DNA from 3 places in the Microbacterium soli genome. Region 3 is predicted to be linked to each of the others. Evidence: predicted binding sites of a transcription regulator. Region 3 holds the regulator's gene; each other region holds the start of a gene.
The links. The regulator LexA, encoded in region 3, represses DNA repair genes until DNA is damaged. The targets are predictions, from matches to a motif close to TCGAACANNTGTTCGA.
Positions count from the first base shown of each region.

Region 1: a site for LexA is predicted at 1,404-1,419, ahead of ABD770_RS08505 (HNH endonuclease signature motif containing protein). Genes of this name have one in related genera too.
Region 2: a site for LexA is predicted at 1,625-1,640, ahead of recA (recombinase RecA). Genes of this name have one in related genera too.

Region 1 covers NZ_BAABCP010000001.1:1,837,671-1,840,941, reverse strand. Annotated here, with positions in the region: gene ABD770_RS08505 (HNH endonuclease signature motif containing protein) at 1-1,374, opposite strand, end outside; gene ABD770_RS08500 (exonuclease domain-containing protein) at 1,497-2,780, opposite strand; gene ABD770_RS08495 (hypothetical protein) at 2,928-3,271, opposite strand, start outside.
Region 2 covers NZ_BAABCP010000001.1:94,148-97,418, reverse strand. Annotated here, with positions in the region: gene pgsA (CDP-diacylglycerol--glycerol-3-phosphate 3-phosphatidyltransferase) at 1-389, shown strand, start outside; gene ABD770_RS00520 (CinA family protein) at 386-865, shown strand; gene ABD770_RS00515 (helix-turn-helix domain-containing protein) at 1,046-1,354, shown strand; gene ABD770_RS00510 (DUF3046 domain-containing protein) at 1,371-1,592, shown strand; gene recA (recombinase RecA) at 1,839-2,888, shown strand; gene ABD770_RS00500 (regulatory protein RecX) at 2,922-3,271, shown strand, end outside.
Region 3 covers NZ_BAABCP010000001.1:2,352,687-2,355,957, reverse strand. Annotated here, with positions in the region: gene ABD770_RS11120 (histidinol-phosphate transaminase) at 1-322, opposite strand, end outside; gene ABD770_RS11115 (LysM peptidoglycan-binding domain-containing protein) at 384-782, opposite strand; gene lexA (transcriptional repressor LexA) at 1,087-1,773, shown strand; gene metE (5-methyltetrahydropteroyltriglutamate--homocysteine S-methyltransferase) at 1,841-3,271, opposite strand, start outside.

The DNA of each region.
Region 1 (3,271 bases), 520 kb from region 3:
GGTGAAATCGCCGCGACCTTCTCGCGCGATCCGCCATCCGCCGTGGTGCAGCGCCATGTGGTGGTAGCGGCACAGCAGGATCCCACGGTCGATGTCTGTTCGACCCCGATCCCGTTTCCATTCGTCGATGTGGTGGGCTTCGCAGTAGGAGGCGGGTCTGTCGCATCCGTCCCAGCGGCATCCGCCGTCGCGAATCGCCAGCGCAATGCGCTGCCGCGGTGTGAAGAGCCGCTGCTCCCGGCCGACATCGAGCGGGTTGCCACAGGAATCGACCGTCACGGCCACGAATCCGCTGTCGCAGCCGCGCTGCTCGGCGATCGAAGCCGGGACCGAGATCAGGTGGTCTTCGCTGTGCGCGACGGCGGATCGGACGCCGACGGCGTTCACCGTCTGGACCAGGCGCACTCCGGCCTGGCGCGTGCCGAACACGCTCTCGGCATCGGCGAGGGTCCCTGCCCTGAGCATGTCGAGGATCAGGTCGTACGCGAGCTGATCGTTGGTGCGCGGGTCTTCCGAGAGGGATGCCGCCCGCGCCTTCTCCTCGGGATCGACGAACCGCGGCCCGCCGCGCCGTGGCCGCAGCGCCGCCGCCAGCACGGTTTCGAGGAACAGGTCGCCCTCGTCGTCGAGCACCATGGTCGCCCGCTTCTGCCCGTCCTGTGCACGGTAGGTGCGGAACGACCTCTTCTCGAACCGCTCCATGAACCGGGCTTCCGCGCCTTCGGGGTCGAGCATGTCGCGGATGGTTCGCGCCTGCTGCCAGAGCTCCTCGGCGGTGCGATGCGAGGCGTCGCAGACGAGGTGCTCGGCGGCCCGGGTCCACCTGACGCGCTGCTCCTCATCGGTGGCCCCGCCCCCGGCATCCGCGCGGTCATGAGGCTGTTCGGCAGGTTCGCCGAGTCCGCGCCGGATCGCATCGAACTGCGCTGCGGTGAGGTGGTCGTCTCGCAGCGCGTCGCGGAGGGGCTGGAACCACGGAACGGCGACCGGCAGCGCCTCACGCGCGGGCGCCGGATCGGCGGGCGCTGCGCCGTCATCCACGAGCGCCTCCCCCACGCGCACCTGCCGATCGGCATCCGCCTTGGTCGATCCTGTGACGTTCTGGACGAGTGCTGCGGCCGACCTGTGCCCTCGCGACGCGGAGAGCCCGGAGTGTCCCCGCTCCCGCTTCGAGCGCAGGGCGATGATGCCGGCCGCCATGACCTGGATCTGCTCGACCTCGTGCGCGAGGGACGCCGTCTCCTCCAGGATCCGCACGACGTCGGCATCCGTCATCGCCATCATCGACGCCCGCGCGAGGTCCGCGTCGGCTCCGTCGCGAAGCCGCCCACGCAGGGTGGGGATCAGCGCCGCGACGTCGGTGAAAGCTGCCATGTCTCCATCATGGACGAGGCCTCCGACATTCGAAGATCGTTTCGAGCATCTGTGGATAACTCGCACCGGATGCCGGTCGGAGGATGGCGACCGCTGGCGGGTACACGCGGGAGCGCGACATCTCACCCCGCGGAGTTCCGTGCCAGGTACGCCTCGAAGGCCGGGACGAACTCGGCCTCGGTGACGATGGGGATACCGTGGGCGCGGGCGGTCTTCGCCTTGCCCGACTGGCTCGCGGGGTCTTCGGCGACGAGCACCACACAGTTCTTGGTCACGCTGCCGGTGATGAAGCCCGCGTCGGCGATCGCCCGCGCCCAGGCATCACGCGGACGGCTCAGCGTGCCGGTGAATACGACGCGTGCACCGGGCACGAGGGTGAAATGCGCTCCGGTGCCGGGTGCCGGTGAGGCGGCATCATCGCGGCGGTGCCGCACGACGTCGCCGACGGCGATGGGCTGCGCGGCGGGCTGGTTCGCGGGGAGCGCGGGCATCGGCTGGTCGAGGATGGTCGCGATCTGCGCCAGCTCACGACGTTCGGCGTCGCTGACGATGCCGTCGGCGAGGGCCTCTGCCCGGGCTGCGGCGAGGTAGTCGGCGTGCAGCGCGGTCACCCGGTGCGCGTCGAGATGCGCAACCTCGGCGATGGCCTCGAGTCGCGAGTACTCGACGGTGGAGATGAGCCCGTCCTCCATGACGCGCGTGAGCATGTCGAGGTAGACGGCCGCAGCCGGATCTGAGGCGTCCAGCGGGATGCTCACGCGCTCCCAGAGCGGGAGCCCCGCGGTGTCGACGAACGCCATCGGCGACGATGCGGAGGCCTCGGCCCGCGGCGCGTTCCGCGCGGGCCCCTGCCCGGCCGGCGTCAGCGGGAAGACGGCTCCTTCGGCATCCGCTTCCCACCGCGGGCTGTGCCCCGCCGCGTCGATGAGAGCGGCGAGCACGGCGGCCGTCGCGCGGGCGTCGCCGAGCGCGGCGTGGGCGGCGGCGTTCTCAATGGACAGCACGGCGCACACGTCGCTGAGCTTGGCCGCGCCGAACACCGAGCGGGACCAGAGCATGGTGCACAGCGCCGCATAGGTCGACGGCAGCAGGTACCCGCCGGACTCCAGCTCGGCGCGCAGGAAGCGGACGTCGAACGCCTGGTTGTGCGCGACGAGCGTCCGCCCGCTCAGCATGCTCACGAGATGGGCGGCGATGTCGGAGAACAGCGGCGCATTGACGACGTCGCCCGCACGGATGCCGTGCACGTGCGTGGCCCCCACGTCGCGCTGCGGATTGACGAGCGTCGTCCACTCGTACTCGACCGCGCCGGCATCGTCGAGCAGCACGACGCCGACCTCCAGGATGCGATCGCCGCGCGCGGGCGAGAAGCCCGTGGTCTCCAGGTCGATGACTGCGTAACCCATACTCTCCCCTTCTCAGGCGGCACTTCCCCTCAGAGGCGCCATTCGAATACTGCCAGAGGGGTCGGACACGGCTGCTGCGTGACGAAGGTCAAACCCGCAGTCTTCCCTCCGCCTGAGGTGACATGTATAACCGTGATTACCGCGTAGTCAGCGGAATCGATCCGCATCGATATACGCGCTGATGTCCGCCCAGGCGTCCGTGTCTTCTATGGACCATTCACGGCCATAGAGGTCATGAAACCGAACGATGTTCTCGGCGATCTCGGTGAGGTTCCACGTGAGCGCGAGACTCGCGTCCTTCCACCCAGCGTGCATTCGCGTCACGATCTGTCGCTGTGGTGCGCCGAGCGATGTCCATCTGATGCGAAACGTACGGAACACGTTACGGGCCCGCTGCACCGCCCAGATCAATGTGAAATATGCCTCTATGGAAGCGAGTCGGTTCGCTCGTCCACCATCGATTCCCGAATAGAGAAGAGCACCGATCGCGT
Region 2 (3,271 bases), 2.3 Mb from region 3:
GTCACGACGTCGTCAGCGACTTCGGCAGGCTCTGGGATCCGATCGCGGACAAGCTCCTGACCGGGGCGGGCTTCCTGGGGCTGGCCGTCCTCGGCGAAGTGCCGTGGTGGATCGTCATCATCATCCTCGTCCGGGAGTGGGGCATCACCGTGCACCGCCTCACGGTGATGCACGAGCACGTCGTGGCGGCCGCGTGGATGGGGAAGATCAAGACTGTCGTGCAGGGTGTCGCGCTGGGCTGGGCCCTGCTGCCGCTGCAGGTGTGGATCGGGATGCCGGTGTGGACGGCCGTCACGCTCGTGCTCATGATCCTCGCGCTCGTGCTCACGGTGCTCAGCGGCATCGACTACGTGCTCGCGCAGGTGCGCGGATCCCGGGGTGCGGCATGACGGCATCGGGACTGGTCGCAGTCCTCCGAGAACGCGGCTGGACCCTCGGTGTGGCGGAGTCGCTGACCGGGGGAGCGGTGACCTCCGAGATCGTGTCGGTGCCCGGTGCGTCCGTCGTGCTCCTGGGCGGTGTCGTCGCTTACGCGACGCAGCTCAAGCGCACGCTCCTCGGCGTGGACGCGGCGCTGCTGGCAGCACACGGACCCGTGCACCCGGAGGTCGCCCGTCAGATGGCGGACGGCGTGCGGCGCGCGGTGGCTGTGGACGGGCGGGCGGCCGATATCGGCATCGCCACGACGGGCATCGCCGGCCCGGAGTCGCCCGACGGTCAGCCCGTGGGCACCGTGCACGTCGGCGTGGCGACGCCGGGCGGCGTCCGCGCGGCGGCGCACGTGTTCACGGGATCCCGTGCCGAGATCCGGTGCCGGGCCGTGGAGGCCGCCATCGCGCTGGCCCTGCAGGCCGCCGGGGAATAGCCGATGCCGGGCGTCGGTTGTCATGAACGTGCTCAAGCAGCGACACGGCATGATGATTCCAGGCAGATCCTTCACAACTGAAGCACAGCGAGACACAGTAGATTCGGCATCATCCGATCAGGCTAGACTGGCGATCCACTCGGAACGCGATCGGAGTGGAGACGTGGAGAGGAGGTTCCGATGATCCTTGTCAGACAGGAGATCGGCGATGTGCTGCGGGACTTCCGCCTGCAGAAGGGGCGCACCCTCCGCCAGGTGGCGAGCAAGGCATCCGTGGCCCTCGGGTATCTGAGCGAGGTCGAGCGAGGTCAGAAGGAGGCCTCCAGCGAGATCCTCGCATCGGTCGCCGATGCGCTCGACGTCCCCATCTCGACGATCATGCGCGAGGTCGGAGACCGCATCTCCGTGCTCGAGGGGCTGAGCGGATTCCCCGACGTCGTTCCGGACGAGCTGGTGGCGTCCGTCGAGCCCGAGTTTTCCCTGCGCTGAACGGTCTCGGTTCCGGATGAGACGCAGCGAGTTCCTGCGCGCCGTCAGCGACGAGTTCGGCAGCCGTGGCGAGACCCTCACCCACGATCTGATCCTCGGCGGGATCGGGATGTCGGCGCAGGAGGCGCTGGATGCCGGGGTGCCGCCCCGAGACATCTGGATGGCGCTGTGCGAAGAGACGGATGTCCCCGCACAGCGCCGCTACGGGGTGGGACGGTTGGAGCCGCGCAGACGCTAATCGAATCTCGGGATGCGCCGTTCGGCGTGTCGTCGAAGATGTGTTCGATGTGCGCGTATCGTTCTGCACAAGTGGTTCTCGTGCGATTTCCCTCCACAGAACGCGGATTCCCCGACGCGATGTCGGAGGCCGCCTCTAGCGTGATGGACGTGGCACAAGCCATGCGCCTTGTCGCAGAGCCGATCCGGCCGGGAGAAGCCGCGACAGCCTACAGGCGGCAGTTTTCGAGACATCAAGGAGCACATCATGCCATCCACAGACGACCGCGAGAAGGCACTGGACTCCGCGCTCGCGCACATCGAGCGCCAGTTCGGCAAGGGGTCCATCATGCGGCTGGGAAGCGACGAGCGCGCTCCTGTCGAGGTGATCCCGACCGGGTCCATCGCCCTGGACAGCGCCCTCGGGATCGGCGGGCTTCCACGCGGACGCATCATCGAGATCTACGGTCCGGAGTCCTCGGGGAAGACCACCCTCACCCTGCACGCCATCGCCAACGCGCAACGCGCGGGGGGCATCGCCGCCTTCATCGACGCGGAGCACGCGCTGGATCCGGAGTACGCCCGCAAGCTGGGCGTCGACATCGACCAGCTGCTGGTCTCCCAGCCCGACACCGGCGAGCAGGCGCTCGAGATCGCTGACATGCTGATCCGCTCCGGTGCGATCGACCTCGTCGTCATCGACTCCGTCGCCGCCCTCGTGCCGGAGGCCGAGATCAAGGGCGAGATGGGCGACTCGCACGTCGGCCTGCAGGCGAGGCTGATGTCGCAGGCGCTTCGCAAGCTGACCGGTGGCCTCAACCAGACGAAGACCACCGCCATCTTCATCAACCAGCTGCGCGAGAAGATCGGCGTCTTCTTCGGCTCGCCCGAGACCACGGCCGGTGGAAAGGCCCTGAAGTTCTATGCCTCGGTGCGTCTGGACATCCGGCGTATCGAGACTCTGAAGGACGGGGCGGAGGCCGTCGGCAACCGCACGCGCGTCAAGGTCGTCAAGAACAAGATGGCGCCGCCGTTCAAGCAGGCCGAGTTCGACATCCTCTACGGCGTGGGCATCTCCCGCGAGGGCAGTCTGATCGATTTCGGCGTCGAGCACGGCATCGTCAAGAAGTCCGGCTCCTGGTACACCTATGACGGCGACCAGCTCGGTCAGGGCAAGGAGAACGCGCGCAACTTCCTCGTCAAGAACGAGGACATCGCCGCCGAGATCGAGACCAGGATCAAGCAGAAGCTCGGCATCGGAGTGAAGGCCGTGGAAGAGGCCCCGGCCGACGAGCTGGCAGAGCGTCGCCCGGCGTGATGAGTCGGCATCTGTCGAAGACCGGAGCCGGCCATGGAGCATGACGACGAGGAGCCTCTCGCACCCATCACCCCGATCTTCGGCGGGCGGCGCGCGCCGAAGGACGGCCCCCGTTCGGGGTCGGGGGCCGGGTCGCGAGCCGACACCGGGGGCGGAATCCCCCGTCGGACGGGCGAGGACAGGCTCTGGAGCTCCGCCCTGCTGGACGGACGGTCGCGCGCGGGAGTGCACTCCGCGGTCGCGGACGGTCCGCACGACGACGATGCGGGGGAGGGAATGGAGGAGATTCGTCTGCGCGCGCAGGAGGTGCTCGTGCGCAGACTTCGCGGCAGACAGCTTTCCGTCTCCGAGGCGCGCTCGGTGCTGCGCCGCACCGACGCCGA
Region 3 (3,271 bases):
CGGCGAAAGCCTGCATGAGGTGCTGCAGCACCTCGTTGGAGCCGTTGCCCGCCCAGATCTGGTCGGCTGCGAGCCCGTGGCCGAGATAGTCGGCCAGCGCCTCCCGCAGTCCGGTGAATTCCCTGTCGGGGTATCGGTTGACGCCGTCGAGCGCCACGGCGACGTCGGCGAGGATGTCCTCGATCACCGCCTCCGGGACTGGATGAGCGTTCTCGTTGACGTTGAGCGCCACGGGCAGGGGTGCCTGTGGCGCACCGTACGGGGTGAGTCCGCGAAGATCATCGCGGAGGGGCAGCTCGTCGAGAGAGGTCACTCTTCCCATGGTAGAGCGCAGCGCCCGGGGTCTCGCGCGCATGACGCCCCGCCCGGTGAGGAACCCGGGATCAGCGCGAGTACCGAGCCGGGATCGCCAGTTCGGCGCCTGCCTGGATCGCGCCGCTGCTGAGGTTGTTCAGCCGCACGATGTCGTCGATGACCACCCGCGGATCGACCTCAGGGGCGATCTCGCCCGCGATGGACCACAGCGAATCCCCCGGCAGCACGGAGACCGTCTGGAAGGGCACCGGCTCGCTCAGGCGGGCCGACGCGAGTGCGGTGCCTCCCGCGAGGACCGACAGCACGATCCCGACGACGAGAGGAGCGGCGACGATCGCCGCCAGCACCCGACGACCGCGCACGGTCAGACGGAGCCTCGTGCCACGCGCGGTCCGGCTGCGCTGCGAGCCGACCGCGACACCGGCGGCGCGGACGAACGCGGGGCTCTGGATGCTGATGGTGCTCATGAGGGGCTCCTGTCTCCGCCCGCCGAGGTCCGGCGGGAGTGGGGCAGCTTTCGCATCCGGCATCCGGCCGGGGACGCCGGATGCGAAGCTACGTTCCGAATATATCTTCGATATCGAACATCTGTCAAGGATTCTTCGAAACCGGATCTTGTTCAACGCCGACACGCTCGAACGAATCTTCCGTTTCCCGGCGATTATCGGATACGGTTTCGATGACGACAGCCCATCACGGGCCACCGACATTCGAACCGGACGTCCGCGAAGGAGCGGTCCCCACCGGTCGGCCGATTCAGGAGGAGCACCGATGAGCGACCAGCCAGCCCCCGCATCCGAGCCGCCGCGCACCCGTCGGCGCAAGAGCCTCAGCGCGAAACAGCAGGCGATCCTCGAGGTCATCCAGACCTCGATCGCCCAGCACGGCTACCCGCCCAGCATGCGCGAGATCGGCGATGCCGTGGGGCTCAGGTCGCTCTCCAGCGTCACGCACCAGCTCGGCCAGCTGGAGCTGAGCGGCTACCTGCGCCGCGATCCGGGCAAGACACGGGCCATGGAGGTGCTCATCGATCTGCCCGGGACCGGCACGGAGAATCCCGCCGACACCGCTCCCGCGGTCGGAGACGCCGCCCTCGTGCCATTGGTCGGCCAGATCGCCGCGGGCGTGCCGATCACGGCCGACCAGCAGGTGGAGGAGATCTTCCCACTGCCGCGGCAACTCGTCGGCAAGGGCGATCTGTTCATGCTGAAGGTCAACGGCGAGTCGATGATCGACGCGGCCATCTGCGACGGCGACTGGGTCGTCATCCGCGCGCAGAACACCGCGGAGAACGGTGAGATCGTCGCGGCCATGCTGGACGGCGAGGCGACCGTGAAGACGTTCCGGCGCCGCGACGGGCACACCTGGCTGCTGCCTCGCAACTCCGCCTTCGAGCCGATCCTCGGTGATGAGGCCGTCGTGCTGGGCAAGGTCGTGGCGGTGCTTCGCGCGGTCTGAGCCCGCGCCCCTGACGGCTGAGGCGCTCCTCCCCGACCGGGGAGGAGCGCCTCGTCCGCGATCCGGCTCAGGCCGGGACCGACACGTCCTCACGGACGCGTCGCGTGGCCTCCACGATGTTGCGCAGCGAGGCGACGGTCTCCTCGTACCCGCGGGTCTTCAGACCGCAGTCCGGGTTCACCCACAGTCGGCTCAGTGGCAGTTCGGCGGTCGCCCGGCGCAGGAGGGCCTCGATCTCGGCGACGCCGGGGACGCGCGGCGAGTGGATGTCGTAGACGCCCGGCCCGATGCCGTGATCGAAGCCACTGCCCTTGATGTCGCCGACGACCTCCATGCGGCTGCGGGCCGCCTCGATCGAGGTGACGTCGGCGTCCAGCGCGCGGATCGCGTCGATGACCACGCCGAACTCCGAGTAGCACAGATGGGTGTGCACCTGCGTCGCGGCGGCCGCCCCGCCGGTCGCCAGACGGAACGACCCGACCGACCAGTCGAGGTAGTCCGCGTGATCGGCCTTCTTCAGCGGCAGCAGCTCCCGCAGCGCGGGCTCGTCGACCTGGATGATGGCGATGCCCGCGGCCTCGAGATCGGCGATCTCCTCGCGCAGCGCCAGGGCGACCTGGTTCGCCGTCTCCGAGAGCGGCTGGTCGTCTCGCACGAACGACCAGGCCAGGATGGTCACCGGCCCGGTGAGCATGCCCTTGACGTGCTTTGTGCTCAGCGACTGCGCGTAGGACGCCCACGACACCGTGATGGGCGCGGGCCGCGACACATCCCCCCACAGGATCGACGGACGGGTGGCGCGAGAACCGTACGACTGCACCCAGCCGTGTTCGGTCACCGCGAACCCGTCGAGGTTCTCCGCGAAGTACTGCACCATGTCGTTGCGCTCGGCCTCGCCGTGCACCAGCACGTCCAGCCCCAGGCCCTCCTGCAGCGCCACGACACGGTCGATCTCCGAGCGCAGGAAGGCCTCGTAGTCGTCCTGAGGCACCTCGCCGCGGCTGAACCGCGCACGAGCGCGCCGGATCTCGGCGGTCTGCGGGAAGGACCCGATGGTCGTCAGCGGCAGCACGGGCAGATCCAGCGCGCGCTGCGCGCGCTCGCGGTCCTGGTAGGGCGCACGGACGAAGTCCGCCTCGGACAGCGCGCGGCCGCGCACCGCCCCGTCGCGCACGCCCGGCGCGTCACGGCGATCGGAGAGAGCCGCGGATGCCGCATCGAGCTCGGCCCGGATCACGGACCGCCCCTCCGCGAGGCCACGGGCGAGGGTGACGATCTGCCCGACCTTCTGGTCGGCGAACGCCAACCAGGACACCAGCCGCGCGTCGAGCTTCGTCTCGTCCTCGACGTCGTGGGGAACATGCAGCAGGGAGGTCGAGGTGGACGCCGCGACCCGCCGGGCGCCGAGGTCGCGCAGCGCTTCGAGCTTCGCGAACGCCGCGGCGAGGTCTCCACGCCAGATGTTGCGTCCGTCGATCACGCCGCCCACGAGGGTCTT